Regions from separate parts of the Streptomyces sp. NBC_01381 genome, predicted to be linked through region 2. Evidence: riboswitches for the same ligand, from Rfam matches in the RefSeq annotation. Region 2 holds a riboswitch; each other region holds the start of a gene.
What was found. A riboswitch is a leader RNA that binds a small molecule or an ion and turns the genes downstream of it on or off. The one in region 2 is predicted to bind cobalamin.
Positions count from the first base shown of each region.

Region 1: it holds a riboswitch for cobalamin, as region 2 does, so the genes downstream of both, OG453_RS28565 (energy-coupling factor ABC transporter permease) here and nrdI (class Ib ribonucleoside-diphosphate reductase assembly flavoprotein NrdI) in region 2, are expected to answer to the same signal.
Region 3: it holds a riboswitch for cobalamin, as region 2 does, so the genes downstream of both, OG453_RS13575 (ABC transporter substrate-binding protein) here and nrdI (class Ib ribonucleoside-diphosphate reductase assembly flavoprotein NrdI) in region 2, are expected to answer to the same signal.

Region 1 covers NZ_JAPEPI010000002.1:1,518,919-1,523,215, reverse strand. Annotated here, with positions in the region: gene OG453_RS28585 (ATP-binding protein) at 1-175, shown strand, start outside; gene OG453_RS28580 (energy-coupling factor ABC transporter ATP-binding protein) at 150-1,019, opposite strand; gene cbiQ (cobalt ECF transporter T component CbiQ) at 1,016-1,765, opposite strand; gene OG453_RS28570 (energy-coupling factor ABC transporter substrate-binding protein) at 1,772-2,188, opposite strand; gene OG453_RS28565 (energy-coupling factor ABC transporter permease) at 2,188-2,880, opposite strand; cobalamin riboswitch at 2,909-3,098, opposite strand; partial or broken gene OG453_RS28560 (5-methyltetrahydropteroyltriglutamate--homocysteine S-methyltransferase) at 3,183-4,297, opposite strand, start outside.
Region 2 covers NZ_JAPEPI010000003.1:629,887-634,183, forward strand. Annotated here, with positions in the region: gene nrdE (class 1b ribonucleoside-diphosphate reductase subunit alpha) at 1-1,461, opposite strand, end outside; gene nrdI (class Ib ribonucleoside-diphosphate reductase assembly flavoprotein NrdI) at 1,458-1,901, opposite strand; cobalamin riboswitch at 2,072-2,296, opposite strand; gene OG453_RS41200 (hypothetical protein) at 2,399-2,698, opposite strand; gene metE (5-methyltetrahydropteroyltriglutamate--homocysteine S-methyltransferase) at 2,792-4,297, opposite strand, start outside.
Region 3 covers NZ_JAPEPI010000001.1:2,880,092-2,884,388, reverse strand. Annotated here, with positions in the region: gene OG453_RS13585 (ABC transporter ATP-binding protein) at 1-585, opposite strand, end outside; gene OG453_RS13580 (iron ABC transporter permease) at 582-1,601, opposite strand; gene OG453_RS13575 (ABC transporter substrate-binding protein) at 1,598-2,593, opposite strand; cobalamin riboswitch at 2,704-2,891, opposite strand; gene OG453_RS13570 (VOC family protein) at 2,889-3,332, opposite strand; gene OG453_RS13565 (helix-turn-helix domain-containing protein) at 3,338-4,204, opposite strand.

The DNA.
Region 1 (4,297 bases), on a different contig from region 2:
GCCACTGAACGGCCACAGCCACGGCCACGGCATCGACATCGACATCGACAGCTCCGTCGACGACGAGGCCGAGAACGGCCGCGGTCTGTGGCTCGCCGAGGCGCTCGCCGACCGCCTCGACATCACGGTCGGCGACACCGGCACCACCGTCACGCTGGTGGCACTGCTGCCCTGAGCGCCAACTCCTCAGGGGTGCGCGGCCCGTCGTCCGTCTCCGCAAGCAGCCCGTGCGCGTGCAGCAGATCGCGCACGGCGATCCCCCACGGCAGATGGAGGCCTGCCTGGGCCAGCAGGTCGCGCCGGGCCAGCGACTGCGCGACCGGCCCGGTGCGCACCCCCGAGGGGGTGAGCAGCGCCGCGTCGTCCGCCCAGCGCAGGGCCAGGTCCACGTCGTGGGTGGCCATGACCACGGTCGTCCCCGAGTCCCGCAGCCGTTGCAGGGTGGCGAGGAGGCGTTCCTGCCCGTCGGGGTCGAGCCCCGCGGTCGGCTCGTCGAGGATCAGTACGCGCGGGCGCATCGCCACCGCACCGGCGATGGCGGTCCGCTTGCGCTGGCCGTAGGAGAGCAGATGGGTGGGGCGGTCGGCCAGGGCGCCGATGTCCAGTGCGTCGAGCGCCTCGGCGACCCGTGCGCGGACCTCCGCGTCGGGCAGGCCGAGGTTCAACGGACCGAAGGACACGTCCTGTTCGACCGACGCGGCGAACAGCTGGTCGTCCGGGTCCTGGACGACGAGCTGAACGGTCGTACGCAGCCGGGTAAGACCCTTGCGGTCGTACGTCACCCTGCTCCCGTCGACCGTCAACTCACCGGCGTCCGGGCGCAGTCCACCGCTGAGCAGCCGCATCAGGGTGGTCTTGCCGCTGCCGTTGCGTCCGAGCAGCGCGAGTGCACGCCCCTCGACGATGTCGAAGTCCAGGCCGTCGAGCACGGTGGGGCCGTCCTCGTACGCGTACGAAGCCGCGCGCAGAGCCACCAGGGACTCGCCCGGCGGCATGGGAGGAGCGCTCGGCTCGCTCATGGAAGAAGCCTTTCGAGTACGAGGGTGAGGGCCACCAGGGCCACGAGAAGTGCCGCGCTCACGGTCACGAAGGGCCGGGAGACCCGGGCCTCGGGCACAAGGACCCGCAGCGTCCCGTCGTAACCCCGTCCGGCGAGGCCCGCCTGCAGCCGGCTCGCCCGGTCGAAGGCCCGCACGAACGCGGTGGCGCCGAGCCCGGCGAGCGACCGCCAGGCGGCGGCCCGGGTCGTGTGCCCGAGCCGCGCGGCCTGCGCCTGACGGATCCGCGTCATGGAGTCCAGAAGCAGAAAGCTCATCCGGTACGTGACGAGCGCCACGTCCACAACGGGTGCCGGCACGCCCGCCTTGACCAGGCGGGGCAGCAGGTCCGACATCGGCGTGGTGAAGGCGAAGAGCAGGACGCCAAGGGAGGCCGCGGAGGTGCGCAGGAGCAGACCGCCCGCGCGCGCCGGACCGCCGTCGGCGAGCGTGATGAACCCTCCTGGTCCTGCGATCTGGATGAGCAGGCTCAGGGCGCCGGTGACGCAGAAGCCGAGCGGTACGCGGTAGGCGCGCCACAGCTTGCGGGGCGGCACGCCCGCCGGGCCGAGCAGCACGGCGAGCGCGGCGACCAGGACAAGGGCGGCGCCCGGCCAGGGCGGCAGGGAGACCGCGAGGGCGGTGAGACCGAGCCCGAGCACGGCCTTGTCCACGGGATGACGGCGGCGCCAGCGACTGCTGTGCGCCGCCGCGTCGATGGGCAGCACGCCGGATCAGACCTGCTCGGTCTTGGGCCGGGTGCCCTCAGCGCCCACGTCCGCATCCCCATCCACATCCGCGTCCGCGTCCGCATCCGTGGACGGCTCGGCGTCGGCGGCCTCCGCCCGCGCACGTTCGGCACCCTGGCGGCGCCCCTTGCGCAGCCCGAAGTAGTAGGCGAGGACGCCCGCGCCGAGCGCCGCCTGCAGGGAGAAGAGCGCCGATTCGATCTCCCCGGACGGGGGTTCGTACAGGGGCGAGAACCACGGCTCGTACTCGGGGTCGTTCTCGGCGATCGCCGTCTCGGCCTGGGCGTCGGCGCCGGTGAACGGCTCTTCCTTGTCGTCGCCGAGGCCGAGGACCAGGGGCAGCACCGCGAGTGCGGCGACGATGACCAGGAGCAGGGTGTTGATCTTCGCGTTGCGGCTCATCAGGCACTGGCCTCCGTCTCGGACTTCTTGCCCTGAAGCAGCACGCCGAGCCGGGTGAGCTCGCCCTTGCTGGACTGCACGAGGAGCCGCATCACCAGGACGGTGAGCAGTCCCTCGCTGACCGCCAAGGGGATCTGCGTGACGGCGAAGATGCCGCCGAACTTGCCCAGGGCGCCGATGAATCCGCTGGAGGGGTCGGGGAACGCCAGGGCCAGCTGGACGCTGGTGACGCAGTACGTCGACAGGTCGGCGACGAACGCCCCGAAGAACACGGCCACCATGAGCGGTACGTCGTATCTCTTCAGGAGCCGGTAGACGGCGTACCCGGCCCATGGCCCGATGATCGCCATGGAGAACACATTGGCGCCGAGCGTGGTGAGCCCGCCGTGGGCGAGCAACAGAGCCTGGAACAGAAGTGTGATGGTGCCGAGCACCGCCATGATCGGCGGCCGGAAGAGAATCGCGCCGAGCCCGGTGCCCGTCGGATGCGAGCAACTGCCCGTGACAGAAGGGATTTTCAGGGCGGAGAGGACAAAGGTGAAGGCTCCGGACGCGCCGAGGAGCAGGGTGCTCTCGGGGTGCTCCTTGACTTCACGGGTGAGGGAACGGACTCCGTGGACGACGAACGGCGCGGACGCGACACTCCAGGCGATCGCGTGCGCCGGGGGGAGGAAACCCTCGGCTATGTGCATGGCGGAACAGACCTCTCCAGCACCTCGTGGATGGACAACGCGCCTTGACCGGTCTCCTGGCTGACGGGTCGTACCGCCCGGACTCCGCCTTCCCGGGCACGTGAGTACCCAGTGGCTGCCCCCACAGGGGGCCGGAGCCGGACTTTCCCGATCACAGTGGCGAGGGCCGCACCGGCATCACACCGGATTTCCCGAGCACCAAGGCGTGGTGACACTAGTGCGCCACGTGGGGCCTGACAACTCGCACGGCGGGCGCGGCGGTGGCACACGCAAGCGCACACCACCACCGCGTACGCCCCTGGTCAGAGGGTGGAGCGGAGCTCGCGCGCGGCGCCGACCAGGTTCTCGAGGGCGGCGCGGACCTCGGTCCAGCCCCGGGTCTTCAGACCGCGGTCCGGGGGGATAGCCGGACGCGGCGAGTTCGCCGGCGACCTGCATGTGCGAGCGGGCGGATGTCGCCGGACTCGGCGTAGCACATGTCGGTGTGGATCTGGCTGTCCGGCCGTACGCCGCTCGTGCCGAGCCGGAAGGACTCGGTGGCCGAGGCGAGATACCCGCCGTGGTGGGCGGCGCGCAGCGGCAGCGTCTCGCGCAGCGCGAGCGCGACCTGGCGGGCGGTGTCGGCGAGGGGCTGGGCGTACGCGGTCCAACGCACCGTCATCGGCTCGGGGTGGGAGATGTCGCCGGCCAGGATCGGCGGAAGACATGGCGCGTCCCGTAGGACTGGACCATGTCGTTGCGTTCGGGCTCGCCGTGCACCAGGACGTCGGTGCCGGTCTTCTCCTGGAAGGCGATGACCTCGCGGATCTCGGCCACGATGCGCTCCTCGTACGTGGCCGTGCCGATGCGTCCGGCACGCAAGTCGGCGCGGGCAGTGGGCAGTTCGCCGGTCTGCGGGAAGGAGCCGATGGACGTCGTCGGCAACAGCGGCAGGCGGCCGTTCGCGCCGGGCGGCGACCCGCTCGGCGTACGTCTGGGAACGGCGGGTGTCCGCGTCGGTGACGGCCGCGGCGCGGGCGCGCACCACCGGGTCGCGGGTGAGGGTGGCGATCTCACCGGTCTTCTGCCGGGCGAAGGCAAGCCAGCGGGCGATCTGCGGATCAAGCCCCTGCTCGGCGTCGGCGTCCAGCGGGACGTGCAGCAGGGAGCAGGAGGCGGCCACGTCGACCCGCCCGGCGAGCCCGAGCAACGTACCGAGCACGGCCAGGGACTTCCCCAGGTCGTTGATCCACACATTGCGGCCGTCGACGACGCCGGCGACAAGACGCTTGCCGGGCAGACCGCCGACGGCCGCGAGATCGTCGAGATTGGCGGCGGCGGGCCCGGTGAAGTCGATGGCGAGGCCGTCGACATCCGCCATGGCCAGCACCGGAAGGGCCTCGCCGAGCCGGTCGAAATAGGAGGCGACGAGCAGTCG
Region 2 (4,297 bases):
GAGACAGCCGTGCAGGTTCATCTGGCCCAGGCCGATGGCGTGCGAGAGGTCGTTGCCGTGGGCCACGGACGGCACGGCGTCGATGTCCGACTGGTCGGACACGGAGGTCAGGCCGCGTACCGCCGTCTCCACCGTCGCGCCGAGGTCCGGGGAGGCCATCGCGGCGGCGATGTTCATCGAGCCCAGGTTGCAGGAGATGTCCTTGCCGACGGTCTCGTAGCCGAGTGAAGTGTCGTACGTGCTGGGCGTGTTGACCTGGAGGATCTCCGAGCACAGGTTGGACATGTTGATCCAGCCGGGGATCGGGTTGGCCCGGTTCACCGTGTCCTCGAACAGCAGGTACGCGTAGCCGGACTCGAACTGCAGCTCCGCGATCGTCTTGAAGAACTCGCGGGCACTGAGCGTGGTCTTGCGGATGCGCGGGTTGGCCACGAGATCGTCGTAGTGCTCGCTGACCGACAGGTCGGAGAGCGGCTTTCCGTACTCGCGCTCCACGTCGTAGGGCGAGAACAGGTGCATGTCCTCGTTGCGCTTGGCGAGTTCGAAGGTGATGTCGGGGACGACGACGCCGAGGGAGAGGGTCTTGATGCGGATCTTCTCGTCCGCGTTCTCCCGCTTGGTGTCCAGGAACCGCATGATGTCCGGGTGGTGGGCGTGCAGGTACACGGCGCCCGCACCCTGTCGCGCGCCGAGCTGGTTGGCGTACGAGAAGGAGTCCTCGAGCAGCTTCATCACCGGCACGACACCGGACGACTGGTTCTCGATCTTCTTGATCGGGGCGCCCTGCTCGCGCAGGTTCGTCAGGAGCAGTGCGACGCCGCCGCCGCGCTTGGACAGCTGCAGCGCGGAGTTGATGCCCCGGCCGATCGACTCCAGGTTGTCCTCCACGCGCAGGAGGAAGCAGGAGACCAGCTCGCCGCGCTGGGCCTTTCCGGCGTTGAGGAAGGTGGGCGTGGCCGGCTGGAAGCGGCCGGTCATCATCTCGTCCACGAGCCGGGAGGCCAACTGCTCGTCGCCGGCGCCGAGATACAGGGCGGTGGCGACGACCCGGTCCTCGTACCGCTCCAGGTAGCGGGAGCCGTCGAAGGTCTTCAGCGTGTACGAGGTGTAGTACTTGAAGGCGCCGAGGAAGGTGCGGAATCGGTGCTCGTGGGCGTAAGCCTGCCGGTACAGGCCCTCCAGGAACGCCCAGTCGTAGCGCCGGATCGGATCGGCTTCGTAGTAGTCGTTGTCGATCAGGTAGTCGATCTTCTCCCGCAGCGTCGGGAACTCCACCGTCTGGGGGTTCACGTGCTGGAGGAAGTACTGGCGCACGGCCTCGCGGTCCTGGTCGAACTGGATGCGGCCGTCGCAGTCGTACAGGTTCAGCATCGCGTTGAGCGCGTGGTAGTCCTTGCGCGTCCCGACCGACTCGCGCTCCTGTGCCGCGGGAATCGTGACCGCCGTGGTGAGGGTGCTCATGCCACTCGCCTCGTCCGCTCCAGTTGCCCCGTCGCTGAGTGTCGTGTCCAAAACGTCTGCAGTCCTTCCCTGACGGCGCGGACGTCCTGGTCCGTGCCGAGGAGTTCGAATCGGTACAGCTCCGGGACCCCGCATTTGGCCGAGATGACCCGGCCGGCCAGGCAGTAGTCCGCGCCGAAGTTGGTGTTGCCGGAAGCGATGACCCCGCGCAGGAGCTCCCGGTTGGCCTCGATGTTCAGGAAGCGGATCACCTGCTTGGGCACCGCTCCCGCGCGCTCGCCGCCGCCGTAGGTCGGCACGATCAGCACGTACGGGTCGGTGACCTCGGGCATGCCGTCGCGACGCGGGTGCAGGGGAATGCGTGTCGCGGGCAGGCCCAGCTTCTCGACGAAACGCTTGGTGTTCTCCGAGACGCTGGAGAAATACACGAGACGGCACATCAGCCTCGCCTCCTCTCGCTCGTTCCCGTCTCAAGTCCGAGGACCGGGTGGGGAGAGGGCGGCGCGCGAGGCGGGCATCGGGACGGCGGCACACGAGGGCACACCGGACCGGAAGTCCGAACGACGGCCACGCGGCCCTCCCTCGGGGCCTCGGAGCGCGCACACCGCCGGTCGGCGTACGCACCAGTGGCAGGTCTTCGGACTCACGGGCGCACTCTCCGTGTCCGGAGAGTTCCTACTGGCCGTCGCTTCCCAAGCCCCGTTCATGCGGCTCAGTGCGTGTGACGGCGGTCGTTCCCGCTCACCGCTGCGGGGCAGTCCCGGATTTCCACCGGGTTCCCTCTTGCCTCGCCGGACACGTGAGTACCCGGCGAACCACCAGCGAGGGCAACACTACATCTAGTTGGCGCGGCGGCAAGGCCGGCCAGATGTTGTGTCGCACGCTTGCGATGCGCGACTTACTAAGGTAAGCCTTACTAGCGGGTTCCCGGGGTCGGTCAGGGCTCGTTGCGGAGCTTGGCGCCCCGGCCGCCGGCGACTCTGCGCGCGCGTCGGACACGCTCCGGCAGGTCGGCGAGCAGACCGTCGAGATCGTCACTCCGGCCGTCTTCCGCGAGCGCGTCGCCCAACTCTTCGACGAAGTCCGTCAGATCGGCCAAAGCGTCTCTCACGGAGCGCAGCCTGACGCCTTGGGCGCCGAGCTGCCTGCGCATGGCCAGCAAGTTCTCCAAGTCGTGGTCGGTCAGGGCCACCAACGGCTCGCCGTCGACGACCACATGACGTGGCTCCCTCTTCACAGCTGCGCCTTCCCCCCTGCGGCGGACGAACAGTGACCCCATCGGGAGGAGGGCCGGGAGGAGCAGGCAGCCCCTCCCGGCCCTCGGCTCACCTCAGGACTCCGGAAGTTCCGACCGTACGGTGCGGGCCGCGGTGACCAGGTTCTCCAGGGATGCCCTGGTCTCGGTCCAGCCGCGGGTCTTCAGGCCGCAGTCGGGGTTGACCCACAGCCGCTCGGCCGGGATGGCTTCCAGTCCTGTACGCAGCAGAGCGGCCGCTTCCTCGGTGCTTGGCACGCGCGGGGAGTGGATGTCGTAGACGCCGGGTCCGGCCTCTCGGGGGTAACCGTGCGCGGCCAGCTCCCGGGCGACCTGCATGTGCGAGCGCGCGGCTTCCAGACTGATGACGTCGGCGTCGAGGTCGTCGATGGCCTGGACGATGTCGCCGAACTCGGCGTAGCACATGTGCGTGTGGATCTGGGTCTCGTCGCGTACGCCGCTGGTGCTGAGGCGGAAGGATTCCGTGGCCCAGTCCAGGTAGGCGGGGTGGTCGGCCGCTCGCAACGGCAGCGTCTCGCGCAGGGCGGGCTCGTCGACCTGGATGACCGAAGTGCCCGCCGCCTCCAGGTCGTTGACCTCGTCGCGCAGGGCGAGGGCGACCTGGCGGGCGGTGTCGCCGAGGGGCTGGTCGTCGCGGACGAAGGACCAGGCGAGCATGGTGACAGGACCGGTGAGCATGCCCTTGACCGGCTTCGACGTCAGGGACTGGGCGTACGAGGTCCAGCGCACCGTCATCGGCTCGGGCCGGGAGATGTCCCCGGCGAGGACCGGCGGTCGCACATAACGGGTGCCGTACGACTGGACCCAGCCGTGCTGCGTGGCCAGGTAGCCCGTCAGCTGTTCGGCGAAGTACTGGACCATGTCGTTGCGTTCGGGCTCGCCGTGCACCAGGACGTCGATGCCGGTCTTCTCCTGGAAGGAGATGACCTCCTGGATTTCAGTCTTGATGCGCTCCTCGTAACCCGCGGTGTCGATGCGTCCGTTGCGCAGGTCGGCGCGGGCGGTACGCAGTTCGGTGGTCTGCGGGAAGGAACCGATGGTCGTGGTCGGCAGGAGCGGCAGACCGAGGTGGGCGCGCTGGGCTTCGGCCCGCGCGGTGTAGGGCTTGGAGCGTCGGCCGTCCGTGTCGGTGACGGCGGCGGCCCGGGCTCGTACGGCCTCGTCGTGAGTGATGGGCGAGGCGGCCCGGGAGGCCAGGTCGGCGCGGTTGGCGGCGAGTTCGGCGGTGATGATGCCGGTGCCGCCCGCGAGTCCCTTGGCGAGGGTGACGAGCTCGGCGGTCTTCTGTTTGGCGAAGGCCAGCCAGCGCAGGATCTGCGGCTCGATGTCCCGCTCGGCCGACGCGTCCAGGGGTACGTGAAGGAGCGAGCAGGAGGCCGCCACGTCCACCCGGTCGGCGAGACCGAGCAGCGTGCCCAGGGTCGCGAGCGACTTCTCCAGGTCGTTGATCCAGATGTTGCGGCCGTTGACGACGCCCGCGACCAGGCGCTTGCCGGGCAGCCCGCCCACGGCGGCCAGCGCGTCCAGGTTGGCGGCCGCCGCCTCGGTGAAGTCCAGAGC
Region 3 (4,297 bases), on a different contig from region 2:
GTGCAGGGCGACGACGCTCGTCACGGGGAGGTCGGCCACCAGGGAGAGCAGGTCCAGCTGGTGGTGGATGTCCAGGTGGTTGGTGGGCTCGTCCAGGAGGAGTTCGCGGGGGTTCTGGGCCAACGCGCGGGCTATCTGGACGCGTTGGCGTTCGCCGCCGGAGAGGGTGTGCCAGGACTGGGCGGCGCGGTCGGTGAGGCCGGTGCGGGCAAGGGCATCGGACACCGCCTCGTCGTCCTGCGCCGACGGCGGGGACCAGGCCCTGCGGTGCGGGATGCGGCCCAGGCGTACGACGTCTCGTACGGTCAAGTCGACCTGGGTCACGGAGTGTTGGTCGACGACGGCCACTCTGCGGGCCACCGTCCGGCGGCCGAGTTCCGGCAGCGGGCGGCCGTCCAGGGTGACCACCCCCGAGGCCGGGGAGAGGACACCGGCGAGCAGGCGCAGGAGGGTGGACTTGCCCGAGCCGTTGGGGCCGAGGAGGCCGACCGTCGCGCCCGGCGGCGGGGCGATGCTCACCCCGTCGACGATGAGGCGGCCGCCCGCCCGGCGGCTGACCCGGTCCGCTCGCAGTCCGGCGGTCATAGGGCGGCCTTCCGCGTGCGGTAGAGGACCAGGACGAACGCAGGGACGCCGATCAGGGACGTCACGACTCCCACCGGCACTTCCTGGGGGTCAAGGACCGTGCGGGCCAGTGTGTCCACCCACACCAGGAACACCGCGCCCGCCAGCGCCGTGACCGGGAGCAGCCGCGCGTGCCCGGAGCCGACCACCGCGCGGGCCGCGTGCGGCAGGACAAGGCCGACGAAGCCGATGGCGCCCGCGCTGCTGACCAGGACCGCCGTCAGCAGGGCGGTGACGGAGAGCAGGATCAGACGGGTGCGGGCCACGTGGACGCCCAGCGTCGCCGCCGCGTCCTGGCCGAACGCGAAGGCGTCCAGGGTGCGGGCCTGCGCCAGGCAGACGGTGAGCGCCGCCAGGAGGACCGCGGCGCAGATCCATACGTCCGTCCAGCCCACCCCGCTGAGCGAGCCGAGCAGCCAGAACAGCACCCCGCGCGTCGTCTCCGCGTCGGCCGCCGTCAGGATCACGAACGAGGTGAGCGCCGAGAACAGCTGCATGGCCGCGACGCCGGAGAGCACGACGCGGTCGGCGCTCCCGCCCAGCGCATGGCTGAGCAGCAGGACCAGGGCGAAGGAGCACAGGGCGCCGGCGAAGGCGCCCGCCGAGACCGACACGACTCCCCCACCGACCCCGAGGACGACGACCACGACGGCTCCCGTGGACGCCCCGGAGGAGACGCCGAGGACGAAGGGGTCCGCGAGCGGGTTGCGCAGCAGGGACTGGAGGACCGTCCCGCAGACCGCGAGGCCCGCGCCGCACACCGCGGCGAGCAGGGTGCGCGGCATCCGCAGGTTCCAGACGATGCCGTCCCGCAGCGGCGTGAGCCCCGTCTCTCCCCCGCCGAGGTGCGCCACGACCGCCGAGAACACATCCGGTACGGAGATGGCGGCGGGGCCGATGGTGACGGCCACCGCCACGGAGAGCGCGAGCGCGGCGACGCCCGCCGCCCACAGCAGGGCGCCCCGCGCGAGCGTCACTTGGCGAGCCCGAACTCGCGTAGTGCGTCCGCCACTTGCTCCACTCCGTCCACCGTCCGGATCGTGGGGTTCATCGCCTGGCCGCTGAGCAGGACGTACCGCTTCTTCTTCACGGCGGTCAGATTCTTGGTGACCGGGTTGGACTCCAGGAACTCGATCTTCTTCTTCGCGCTCTCGGCCGTCTGCGACTTGCGGGTGAGGTCGCCGATGACCAGGACGTCGGGGTCACGGTCCGCCACCGTCTCCCAGTTGATCTGGGGCCACTCCTCGCGGGTGTCGTCGAAGACGTTCTTGGCGCCGAGCTCGCGCGTGATGATGCCGGGGGCGCCGCAGCAGCCCGCTATGTAGGGGGCCTTGGAGTCGGAGAACCAGTAGAGGAGCGTCGTGTCGGAGGCGTCGATGCCCTGCTTGGCCTTCGCCAGGCGGGACTTCAAGCCGGCGACCAGGCGCTCGCCGCGCTTCTGGACCCCGAACGCCCGCGCCAGGTCGCGCACTTCGCCGTACACCGTGTCCATGGTGAGCGCCTTGACGCGGCTGCCGTCGCCGTCGCCGGTGTTGTCCTTGCCCGCGCAGTCGGTGGGCGAGACGTACGAGGGGACGCCGAGCTCGGTGAACTTGGCGCGGTCGGCGACGCCGCCCTTGCTCACCGTCGCCAGGAAGGAGGCGGTCACGAAGTCCGGCTCCTGGGCGAGGACCTTCTCGAAGGACGGGTAGCGGTCGGAGAGCCGGGGGACCTTGGCGTTGTCCTTCTCCAGGCCCTTCAGGACCGGGTCGGTCCAGGTGCCGGTGCCTGCCATGCGGTCGGCGAGGCCGAGGGAGAGCAGGATCTCCGTGGAGCCCTGGTCGAGGGAGACCGCCCGCCGCGGCGGCGCCTCGATCTGCGACTTCTTGCCGCAGGAGGTGAGGGTCAGCGGGTAGCCGGCAGCCTTCTTGTCCGTGGTGGAGGGCGTCGACGAGCCACCGCAGGAGGTCAGCGTGACGGCCAGGGCCATGCCGAGGAGGACGGGTATACGTACACGACGGGCTGTGGAGGACACACGATCCCTTGAGTCTCATGGCTCATACGCGGAGCCTGGCCTGCTTGATCACCTCCGCCGCCCGGTGCGCGGACAGAGGTGCCAGCAGGTCTTCGGACTCGGGGATCGGCCGGGCGGGGCGCCTTCCCAGGCGTCCGTGGACGCCCAGTGGCCGTGGCCCCGCCCGTTCCCCCTCACCGCTGCGCGTCAGTTCCGGATTCGCACCGGATTCCCTGGCCCTGGTGTGGGTTTGACTGGCGTGCGCAAATTATCACGCGGGCCGGGGCGAGCCGCGGTAGGTGCCGAAGGACCACTTGTTGCCCTCGGGGTCGGCGATGGCGAACTCCCGGCTGCCGTACGGCTGGTCCTCGATCTCGCGGATGATCTCCACTCCGGCATCGGTGAGGCGCCCATAGAGATCGTCGACATGGTCCGTGACGACGTACGCGCCGAAGGTGCCCGGCTTGAGGCACCAGGCCTCGGCCTTCTCGTCGTACGAGCCGAGCATGATCGCCCCGCCCTCGGGCCAGTCGAGCTCGGCGTGGGCCACGCGGTCGCCGTCCTCGTAGACGGCGGTGCGCAGGAAGCCGACCGTGCCGACGAGGAAGTCGATCAGGGCGGGTGCGTCGTGGGCCTGGAGGGTCGGCCAGACGTCGGGGGCGCGTCCCGCGGGGGTGGCTGCGGTCTGGGTCTGCTGCTTCTCGGTGGTGTTCATGGCTCCTACTCTTCGCCTCCGCCATGGCTCCCGGCTTGGATATTCCGGCACTCTTCGGCCAGCCAGCCGCTGGGGCTCGTGCCGGTGTACTGCCGGAAGTCCCGCACCAGGTGGGAGTGGTCGAAATAGCCGCAGTCCGCGGCGACCCGCGCCAGATCGGGCGCGGCGCCCGCGGCGACGGAGCGCACGACGGTGTTCCGCGCGCGCTGGAAGCGCATCAGGCGGGCGGCCTGCTTGGGGCCGATCCCCGTCTCGGCGCGGAAGAGGGCGGTGAGCCTGCGCTCGCTGAGCGCGACGTGCCGGGAGAGACCGCCGATCGTGCCCGCGCCCCGGTGCCTGGCCAGCCAGGCCCAGGCCTCGGCGACCTCGGGGCGGACGGATCCGCGGGCGTCGCCGGCGGCAACCCGCTGCCTCAAGTAGGCGGACAGGGCGGCGAATCGCTCCTCCCAGGTGTCCCGCTCGCACAGCAGCTCCCGTACGTCGGCGGCGCGGCGCCCCATCACCTCCGTGCCGGACGTGACGATGTCACCGGCGAGCTCGGCGGCCGGTACGCCGAACAGGGCGCGGGCGGCGAGCGGATGCACGGCGAGCTGGATGCCCGCCTCGTGCTCGGGCTTGACGACGTACGCCGGTGACTGGTGCAGACCGCCGAGGACGATGTCCGTGCTGATCGCGTCGGCGCCGCCCGCCTGCTCGGGGGTGAGGCCGCTGACGACCGGGCCGTCGAACGAGAAGATCAGGGTGAGATACGGGGAGGGCAGGCCGCGGTGCAGGCCAGGCAGCTCGCCCGTGGTGCGGTAGCCGACCGCGGACACGACCATGCCGTCGAGCCGCGGGACGGCCCGCACGAACTCGCGGGAGCCGGTCTCCATACGTTCCAGTATGCGATGCACGGGGCCCGGGCGCGGGGCGGAAGCGTTCGATGCTGCTACCCGCGCGGGGCCGGTCCATGCCCCTCACGACCG